3 regions of the Brachybacterium rhamnosum genome follow, and region 1 is predicted to be linked to each of the others. Evidence: predicted binding sites of a transcription regulator. Region 1 holds the regulator's gene; each other region holds the start of a gene.
What was found. Region 1 encodes LexA, which represses DNA repair genes until DNA is damaged. Its sites were predicted from a motif close to TCGAACANNTGTTCGA; they were not measured.

Region 2: ABD080_RS03545 (HNH endonuclease signature motif containing protein) is a predicted target of LexA. The motif match lies at 2,018-2,033, and genes of this name have one in related genera.
Region 3: ABD080_RS16225 (HNH endonuclease signature motif containing protein) is a predicted target of LexA. The motif match lies at 1,904-1,919, and genes of this name have one in related genera.

Annotation. Positions count from the first base shown of each region.
Region 1 covers NZ_BAAAIS010000001.1:305,134-308,407, reverse strand. The annotation lists gene ABD080_RS01425 (ATP-dependent DNA helicase) at 1-1,478, shown strand, start outside; gene lexA (transcriptional repressor LexA) at 1,638-2,348, opposite strand; gene ABD080_RS01415 (peptidoglycan-binding protein LysM) at 2,627-2,914, shown strand; gene nrdR (transcriptional regulator NrdR) at 2,941-3,274, shown strand, end outside.
Region 2 covers NZ_BAAAIS010000002.1:354,692-357,965, forward strand. The annotation lists gene ABD080_RS03540 (GNAT family N-acetyltransferase) at 1-100, opposite strand, end outside; gene ABD080_RS03545 (HNH endonuclease signature motif containing protein) at 169-1,755, opposite strand; gene ABD080_RS03550 (hypothetical protein) at 2,106-3,274, opposite strand, start outside.
Region 3 covers NZ_BAAAIS010000006.1:32,266-35,539, forward strand. The annotation lists gene ABD080_RS16220 (hypothetical protein) at 1-164, shown strand, start outside; gene ABD080_RS16225 (HNH endonuclease signature motif containing protein) at 196-1,635, opposite strand; gene ABD080_RS16230 (FAD-binding oxidoreductase) at 2,450-3,274, shown strand, end outside.

The DNA of each region.
Region 1 (3,274 bases):
AGGACCCGGTCTCCGACCGCGCCTGGCGTCAGGTCTCCGTGCTCGGCAACCAGTGCCTCGGCCAGACCTGCCCGATGGTCGGGTCCTGCTTCGCCGAGCGCAGCCGCGAGATCGCGAAGGAGGTCGACGTCATCGTCACGAACCATGCGCTGCTCGCGATCGACGCCTTCGACGGCCACGGGATCATCCCCGAGCACGACGTGGTCGTCTTCGACGAGGCCCACGACCTCACCTCCCGCGTCACCGGCGCCGTCACCGAGGTGCTCGTCCCCGGCATGGTGCGGGGGACCGTGCGCGACCTCCGGGGTCTGGGCATGGCCGCGACCGCGCTCGACGACGCCGGCGACGAGCTGCGCGAGGCCCTCGCGCTCGTCCCCGACGGGCGGGTGATCGGGGACCTCCCGGAGCGCCTCGCCGATGCGATCGAGCAGCTTCGCGTCCAGGCCCGCACCGCCCACACCGACGCCAAGGACGCGGGGGACGAGGGCGTGGTCGGCACGGCCGGCGCGCGCAAGGCGGTGCGCTCGAGCCTGCAGGAGATCATCGACGTCTGCGAGCGTCTCCTGGACCCGGCGGAGGACGACGTCGTCTCCGTCTCCCACTCGCCCGTCACCGGGCGCTCGAGCGTGCAGGTCGCGCCGCTGAGCGTCGCGCTCGCGATGCGCGGGGCGATCCTCGAGCACCGCACGGCCGTGCTCGCCTCCGCGACCCTCGCCCTGGGCGGCCGCTTCGAGCCGCCCGCAGGGGAGGTGGGGCTCGCGCGCGCGGCACGCACCGGGGTGGACGAGGTCCCCTCCCGGGAGGACCACGGCGCCTGGGCGGGCCTCGACGTGGGAAGCCCGTTCGCCTACCGCCGCCAGGGCATCCTCTACACGGCCGCGCATCTGCCGCGGCCGGGCCGCGAGGGGCCGAGCATCGAGATGCTCGACCATCTGACCGAGCTCGTGGAGGCCTCCCACGGCGGTGCGCTGTGCCTGTTCTCCTCCCGCCGGGGCGCGGAGCTCGCCGCGGAGCACGTGCGCGCCCGGCTCGACCTCCCCATCGGCGTGCAGGGGGAGGACTCGATGGGGAACCTCGTGCGGGACTTCCGGGAGGACCCGGACACGAGCCTCTTCGGCACCCTCACCCTGTGGCAGGGCGTGGACGTCGCCGGTCAGGCCTGCCGCCTGGTGACGATCGACCGCATCCCGTTCCCGCGCCCGGACGATCCGCTGACGGCTGCGCGCCAGGAGCGCGTGGACCAGCGGGGGAGCAGCGGCTTCATGGCGGTCTCCGTGCAGCATGCGGCGCTGCTCATGGCGCAGGGCGCCGGCCGGCTGATCCGCACGCAGGAGGACCGCGGCATGGTCGCCGTGCTCGACCCGCGGCTGGCGACGGCCCGCTACGGGCAGGTGCTGAGGGCGGCGATGCCTCCGCTGTGGCCCACCCAGGACCCGCGCGTCGCAGTCGACGCGCTGAGGCGGCTCAGCGCGTCCTGAGCCTCGCGGTACGACGGCCCCGTGGCGTGACGGACGCTGAGCCCAGCGGGTACTGAACCGGAGGGGCCTGAGCTGGCTGGGACTCGGCCGGCGGAAGCCCGTGCGGTGGGGTCTGGGCCGACGGTACCCGAGCCGGTGGGGTCTGGGCCCAGCGCGACCTCAGACCGCACGGAGGACGGCGACGACCTTGCCGAGGATCTCGGCGGCGTCGCCGAGGATCGGCGTGAATGCCGGGTTGTGCGGCATGAGCCAGATGTGGCCGTCCCGCTGGGCGAACGTCTTGACGGTCGCCTCGCCGTCGATCATCGCGGCGACGATCTCGCCTTTCTCCGCCGTGGGCTGCGAGCGGACCACGACCCAGTCGCCGTCGCAGATCGCCGCGTCGATCATCGACTCGCCGACCACCTGCAGCAGGAAGAGGTCGCCGTCGCCGACGAGCCGCTCGGGCAGCGTGAAGACGTCCTCGACCTGCTCATGCGCGGTGATGGGGACGCCTGCGGCGATCCGTCCCACGAGCGGCACGGGCACGGAGGGGCCGGCCATGACCTCGGCGGGATCGGCCTCCTGCTCGGGGGCGCCGTCCTCCCCGGGCATGACGACCTCCATCGCGCGGGGGCTGCGGGGGTCGCGACGCAGGAATCCCTTGCGCTCGAGCACCTGGAGCTGGTGGGAGACCGAGGAGGACGAGGTGAGTCCCACGGCGTCGCCGATCTCCCGGATGGTGGGCGGGTAGCCGCGCGAGCGCAGCGACGCGGTGATGGTCTCCAGCACGAGCCGCTGGCGACGGGAGAGCGCGGCCGTGGCCTCGGACGGCGACTCCTCGCGCAGGCGGCGGAGCGGCTCGGGTCGGGACGGGATGCTCGGCGACATCGGGCGGTCCTCCTGGCTTCGTCTGTCTGACCCTCGCGGTTCGGTGGTCGTGTCACCCAGGGTAGGTCGGCCGGGAGCGAACTCCAAACATGTGTTCGAGTTTTCTCTTGCGTGTCGTGACGGTCTGCCCTAGAGTCGCACACAGATTCGATCGAACAGGAGTTCGTAAGATGCATACTCGTCAGGCCACCGTCACCGCTCTTCCCCTGCGTGGCACCTCTTCTGTCGCCCGTCCCGCTCGTGCAGGTGTTCGACTGGAGGTCACCCGTCGGGGCCGCATGCTCGTCACCGCGATCGCCTTCCTCCTCGGGCTGGCCGTCGCCGCCCTCGCCCTGCTCGTCCTCGACGTCCCCTCCGCCCTCGCGGGTGACGGGGCCGACGGCGAGCGGACGGTCACCGTGGCCGCCGGCGACGACCTCTGGTCCTACGCCGATCTCTACGCCCCCGAGGGCATGAGCGACGCCGACTTCGTCACCGAGGTCCGCGCGCTCAACGAGCTCCCCACCCCGCGCCTCACGCAGGGCCAGGAGATCGTGCTGCCCGCCGCGGATCCCGCCGGGCGCTGATCCCCCGGGCCAGGTACCCTGGCCCGATGCACTGCCCGTACTGCCGTCATCCCGATTCGAGGGTCGTCGACTCGCGCACGTCCGACGACGGCGGCACGATCCGGCGCCGGCGCCAGTGCCCCCAGTGCTCCCGCCGCTTCTCCACCACGGAGACGGCCTCGCTCTCCGTGCTCAAGCGATCCGGGGTGAGCGAGCCCTTCAGCCGGGCGAAGGTCATCTCCGGCGTGCGCAAGGCCTGCCAGGGTCGTCCCGTCTCCGACGATCAGCTCGCCGTCCTCGCGCAGCGCGTCGAGGAGGACATCCGTGGATCGGGCCAGGCGGAGATCGACGCCCACGGCGTCGGGCTCGCAATCCTGCAGC
Region 2 (3,274 bases), on a different contig from region 1:
TGTTGTCCCGCACCTGCACGCGACCGGGTGGGCCGGGCGGCGGGCGCTCGGTGGTGGGCCGGTTGTCGGGGTCGTAGGAGGTGTCTGCCTCGGCGGTCATGGCCGTCTCCTCGGGCCGGGCTCCCTACGCTACGGCAGTTCGACGCGCCATGGCAGGGCTCCGCCGGGTCAGAACGGCGGCGGGACGTCGAACGGATCGGGTGGCGGAGGCGGGAGCGGGGGAAGCGGCGGCGGGGGCGGCGGGTCGATCCCGGCGGGCCCCTGCCAGTCCTCGTAGTACTCGACGAGCTGGGCGCTGCGACGGAGCAGGTACTCCTCGTGGAGCTCGTCCTCCACGGAGCGGGCGAAGAACCCCGCCGCCTCGAGCTCCCGCTCGAGGGCGGCGTCCCGCTTCGCGCGGAGCCCCGCCTGGTAGCGGTCCCAGGCCGTGCGGAAGTCCGCGGCGAGGACCTGTGTCACGAGGTCACGCTGCGCCTCGACCTCCGTGGAGGTCAGCTCCCCCACCGTCCACCTCGTGCTGCCGGTGTCGGTGCGTTCCGGGTCGAGAGCCCTGCTGGTCTTCATCCGATGGTGGGTGCGGCACAGCCGGTGCAGGTTCTCCGGGCTCGTGGCACCGCCTCTGCCCGGACGGATATGGTCGAATTCCTGGATATGGTCCGATTCCCCGATATCCACGACCCGCCGCGAACAGCCGGGCACGGCACATATCGGGTCGACGACCTTGAGATATTCCACCATCGCCGTGGACGGCCGGTACGTCGTCGCCGCGACGGGGAGGAATTCCCCGGTGACCGGATCCGTCAGAACCCGGTGCCAGGCGGTCGCGTTCGCCGCGAGGTCACGGGCCATGGCAGGAGGGATCGGCACCGTCCCGTCCAGCATCCCCGGCGCATCCGTCACGCCGAGGAGGGACAGGACGGGGACGACGAGGTTCATCCGCACCGCGGCGGCGGGGACGGGGACGCCGTCGGTCCCGATCTCGGAGCGGGTCAGGAGGACGTAGCGGATCGCACCGAGCGGCATCGGAGCCCCGGTGCGGGCGGCGTCACCGTGGACGTCCCAGGGGATCGCCACCCCCGCTTCGCCGGCGCCGATGCGGGCGAGCGCGTGGCGCTGCGCATCCTGGACGGCATGCGCGGCGCGGTCGAGGCGCTTGGCGAGGTCGAGGATCTCCGGGGCGGGGCCGGTCACGGTGAGCTGCGCGGTGCCGTCGTCCTCGCTGGGGAGGACGAGCTCGACGTCCCGTTTGGACTCGGCGGTGCCGCCCGCCGCGGCGGCTGTGTCGACCCAGGCGACGAGCTGCCGCAGCAGGGTCCAGAACCTGTCCGCCGGGAGCGTCTCGAGCTGCCAGGACGAGACCTGCTCGTCGACGAAAGTACGCTGAGCAGCGGTGAGACTGCGGACGGAGCGGAGCAGGTGATCGCACCATTCCGGCGGCAGGGCGCCGGACCCGACCTGGGCGAGGCATCGCGGGAGATCGGCGACGGCCATGCGCGCATCACGGAGGCGGCCGGCGGCGCGGCCGAGCTTGGCGCGCAGCACCACACCGACCGCGACGGCGTTCAGGTCGCCGTCGTCCCCCGCGTCCTCCACCCAGAGCTCCGCGAGGTCCGTCAGCTCCGCGACATAGGCGGCCGCCTGCACCTCGCGACGCCGGCGCAGGATCCGCTGCAGCGCCGCCGACTCGGGCGAGCCCTCCTCGACCTCCGCACGGGCATCGAGGTTCTCCTCCGTGACCCCGCTGCGCCCTCGCACGGAACCCCGCAGACGGCGCGGGAGGGAGCGAGCGTCCAGGGCGACGGGAGGGGGGGCGGCGCCCGAGGAAGCCTGCGGGGCAGGCGCCGAGGAGTCGGGCGGGACGGGCACCGAAGGGACCGCGAGGACGGACGCCAGGGGGTGCTGGGAAGCAGAGGCCTGCCCGGAGACAGCCTTGACCGGAGCCGACATCCCCACACCTCCTCGTGCTCATCGGGGCCGGGGATCCCCATGAATCCCCACCGTTCCGCTCCCCTTATTTTAGAACGTCTGATCGACGAAGGCGAGCACATCGAGAGAACCCATCGAAATTGTGGATAACGTCGAGTGGGGAGGAAAGGCGGCGGGATTCAGGCCTCCGCGGAGAGCCGGCCGACGAGGGCGTCGATCCGCTCGAGGTCGTCGGCCTCGGCGTCCTGGTTGCGCCACTGCGCCTGGGCCTGCAGCGCAGCGGCGAGCGCCGCCTCCCGCTCCCCACGGCGCTCGAGCAGCAGCGCATGCTGCTCGTCAAGGTAGGCGCGCCAGTACAGGGCGCGCTCCTCATGACCGCCCGGGGCGAGGCCGATCACCTCGCGGGCGCCGTCGAGCAGCTGAGGCAGCTCCTCGGCGTCGGGCTCCGCGGCGGCGACCGCCACGAGCTCCCCCACCCGCGCATCGACCCGGTGGTCCCACAGCAGGGCCGAGGGCAGCAGGAGCCGTCCGCCGTCGGGCCGGGTGCGGCGCTCGATCGCGCGGGCGGCGGCGCGCGCGGTCGGCGTCTCGCCGAGGTCCATCGCACGGCGCAGCACGAGCGCGAGCGCCTCGAGCTCGATCCGCAGGAACGGCCCGCGCCGCGGGGCGGGGGTCGCGAGGTCGTCGCTCAGCCAGCGGGCGTCCGCCGCGACCCGGCGCAGCTGGAGCAAGGAACCGCGCAGGTCACCCTCGCGCTCGTACAGCGTCGCGAGCAGGCGCGCGGCCTCGAGATCGGTCGACCGGTCGCGGTGATCGCGCGCGATCCGACGCACCTCCTCGAGCGCCTCGCGGGCCTCGTCTGCCCGCCCCACCCGGATCCGCTGGCCGGCGACCGCGAGCAGCGGTCCCGTGCGCAGCTCGTCCCGCCGCAGTGAGCGCTGCAGGGAGGCCAGGCGGCCCGCAGCGAAGGAGGCATCCCGCTCGAGGCCGGCCGCGGTCAGCGCCTCGAGCAGGTCCGTCACGAGGCCCACGCGCAGCGGCGCGTCCTCGACGCGGCGCATGACGCCGAGAGCATCGAGGGCGTGGCGCACCGCGGCGAGCGGATGCGAGGCGCGCAGGGTACGGGCGAGGACGGCGTGGGCGGCGATGCGCACCCGGTGCGGATCGGCCCGGCGCGAGGCCTCCGCCTCGGGGTCGGCGTCCACCTCCTCGAGCAGCTCGAGGGCGTCGAGCGCAGCCGTCGTCGCGGACTCCGTGAGACCCGCGGCCTCGAGCGCCTGGGCGAGCCGCAGGCGCAGCATCGGCTCCGGCGCGCCGAGCAGGTCCGCGCGCGCGGCCGGCAGGGCGT
Region 3 (3,274 bases), on a different contig from region 1:
TGCTGACACTGGGCTTCGGCGCCGCACTCTTCGCCTTCGTCCCGCTCATCGGGGTCGCGGCGTGGATCACGAGCATGATCTGGGGATGCATGGCCGCCTCGCGGCACAACGAGCGGCTGGCGGCGCAGTACGCCGCGGCCGGCTACCGCCCGCCGGGGTACTGAGCCGCACCGTCCCGGGACGCGGGGCAGCGACTCAGAACGGCGGGTCGGGTTCCGTGGGTGGTGGCGGTTCATCACCGCGGAAGGCATCGCCCGGTGGACCGTTCCGGCCCGCGGTGATCGCCTCGGCGACGCGGATCCTCTCCTGGAACCGGTCCCAGACCCGCTGGTACGTCGCGGCGAGGACGCTGGTGACGAGGTCGGAGTTCTTCTGGACGTCCACCCAGTCGATGCCGCCGGCAGCCCACCGCGTGGAGGTGCCGTCCGGGGAGCGCTGGGGGTCCAGCGCGCCGTCCGTCTTCATCCGGTGGTGGCTCCGGCAGAGCCCGTGGAGGTTCTCCGGCGAGGTGGGGCCGCCCGCGGCGGGATCGAGATGGTCGAACTCCTCGATGTGGTCCCATTCCCCCACGTGGAGCACGGTGCGATCGCAGCCCGGCACCGCGCACACGGGGTCGATGAGCCTCAGGTGCTCGATCATCGCCGCGCTGGGCCGGTACTGCTGGGCCGCGACCGGCAGGAACTCGCCGGTGATCGGATGGGTCAGGACGCGATGCCACACGGTCGCCCGGGCGCAGAGCGTGCGGGCCATGTCGATCGGGATCGGATGCACTCCCTCGAGCGTCGCGGGGGCGTCCGACATGCCGAGCAGGGAGAGGACGGGGACGGTGAGGTTCATCCGCAGCGGCATCGACGGGATCTCGACCCCGTCGGTCGCGATCGGGCTGCGCGTGAGCAGCACGTAGCGGAGTGCCCGCAGCGACATCGGCCGCCCGCTCGCGGCGACCTCCCCGTCCCGGTCCCAGGGGATCTGCCGGTCCTGGCTACCGGCGGCGATCCGCTCGAGGGCGTGCCGCTGCGCGTCCTGCACGGAGCGGGCGGCCTGGTCCAGACGCGTGCTGAGGTCGAGGATCTCCGGGATCGGGCCGACGATGGTGAGGAACGCGGTCCCGTCCGGTGCGGGCGAGTGCTCGAGGAAGACGTCCCGCCGCGATGCGGGGTCGCCTCCGGCGCCGACCTCGGGGTCGAGCCAGGTCACGAGGTGCTTCACGAGGGTCCGGAAACGATCCGGGGACAGCGACTCGACCCGCCACCCCGCGACGGTCTCGTCGACCTGCCGCCGCTGGGCCCCGGGCAGGTCGCGCACGGCGCGGACGAGCTGGTCGAACCATTCCGTGGGCAGGTCCCCCGACTCGACCCGGGCGAGGCACGCGGGCAGATCGGTGACCCCGATGTAGGCGTCGTGGAGCCGACGGGTGGCGCGGCCGATCCGGGACCGCAGCACCAGCCCGGCGGCGATCCCGTTGCCGCCGTCGTCCCCGGAGGCGCCGTCCCACAGGGTGGCGAGGTCACGGAGCTCCTCGATGTAGAGGTGGGCGTGCACGGTGCGGCGCCGCTCGAGGACACGGCGGAGGACCACGACCTCCGCCGAGCTCTCCGCGAGATCCCCCTTCGCCGCGAGGTTCTCGGCGGTCACATGGCTGCGCCCGCGGGGCGGCCGACGGAACCGGTGGGAGAGCGCGGCGCGATCGGGCCCGACGGGCCCCTCGGAGCGATCGGAGCGATCGGAGCGATCGGAGTGATCGGCGCGATCGGGGAGCTCGCCATCGGACGGGGTTGAGCCGTGCGGTCGCGTCACCGTCATCACCCACCACTCCTCCCCGAAGCATCTGCCCGGCGCTCTCGCGCACTGCACGGAATCAGTGAGAACGATGAAACTCACCTTGCCCCCACTCCCCTCATTTTAGAACAACCGTTCGCCGATCGCCAGCATTCTCGACGACCTACCCGAGAATGTGGACGACCACCCTCGGGGGAGGAACGATCCGCGGCGTCGGCGAGGGCAGGCCGCGAGCGGCAGCAGCCCCAGGACCGTGGATGGCGGCGACCTCGAGACCGGCTATACCGCATCGATCATCATGTGACCGGCAGTAATGGTGGCCAGCCCGCTCCCCCATCGCAGCGCCCACCACCTCGGGCCCACCCTCAGCGCCACCTCCATCCCCCCACCCTCACGCGTCAATGCGAACGCCAAGAATGTGGATAACCTGCCACTGTGGAGTAAAGGCCATCATTGGCTCCTGGCGAAACACCAAGCCCGTCTTTCACGGCCGTTCGAGCCGTTCCCGCCGACCACCGCCGCCCCCGCCGGCTCCTCCGGCAGGCTCGCCGCCCACCCATCCCCACCCTCAGGTGACGCGACATGAACGCTTATGTTGGTCATCGTTTGCTCTTATGCCTTCATCGCCCCCACCATGGACGGCGATCACTTCCGACCTCAAGGAGCCAGCGTGACGACCACCGCGCCCACCGGGCTGAACCCGCACCTCACCGACCTCGCCGCCCGGCTGCGCGCCGAGATCGGCGAGGACGCCGTGATCACGGAGCCCGAGGAGCGCTACGCGGGGGACACGGCCGTCCGCGCCGAGGCCGGGACCGAGTTCCTGCTCGTCCTGCCCCGCGACACCGCGGGGGTCCAGGCGACCCTGCGCGCCGCGCACGAGACGGGCACCGTCGTCGTGCCCCGCGGCTCCGGCTCCGGCCTCTCCGGCGGCGCCGTCCCCTCGCACGGCGCGATCGTGCTGGGCCTCGAGCGGCTCACCGCGATCCGCGAGATCGACCCGCTCGACGAGGTCGCCGTGGTCGAGGCGGGCGTCATCACCGCGGACCTCTCCGCCGCGCTGGCCCCGCACGGCTTCTTCTACGCTCCGGACCCGGCGAGCGCGCGGCTCTCGAGCATCGGCGGCAACATCGCCACCAACGCGGGCGGGCTGCACTGCGCGAAGTACGGCGTGACCCGCGAGTCGGTGCTCGCCCTCGAGGCGGTCCTCGCCGACGGCACGCTCCTGCGCACCGGCCACCGCTCGATCAAGGGCGTCACGGGCCTGGACCTCACGCAGCTGCTCATCGGCTCGGAGGGCACGCTCGCCGTGGTCACCGCCGCGACGGTGCGGATCCGCCCGCTTCCCGTCGCCCGCCGCACCCTGCTCGCCCGCTTCCCGTCGACGACCGCCGCCGCGGCCGGGGTCAACGCGATCTCGCTGAGCCCCGTGCGGCCCGCCGCGACGGAGCTGCTGGACGCGGCGACGCTGCACGACATCGACGCGAACGCGGGG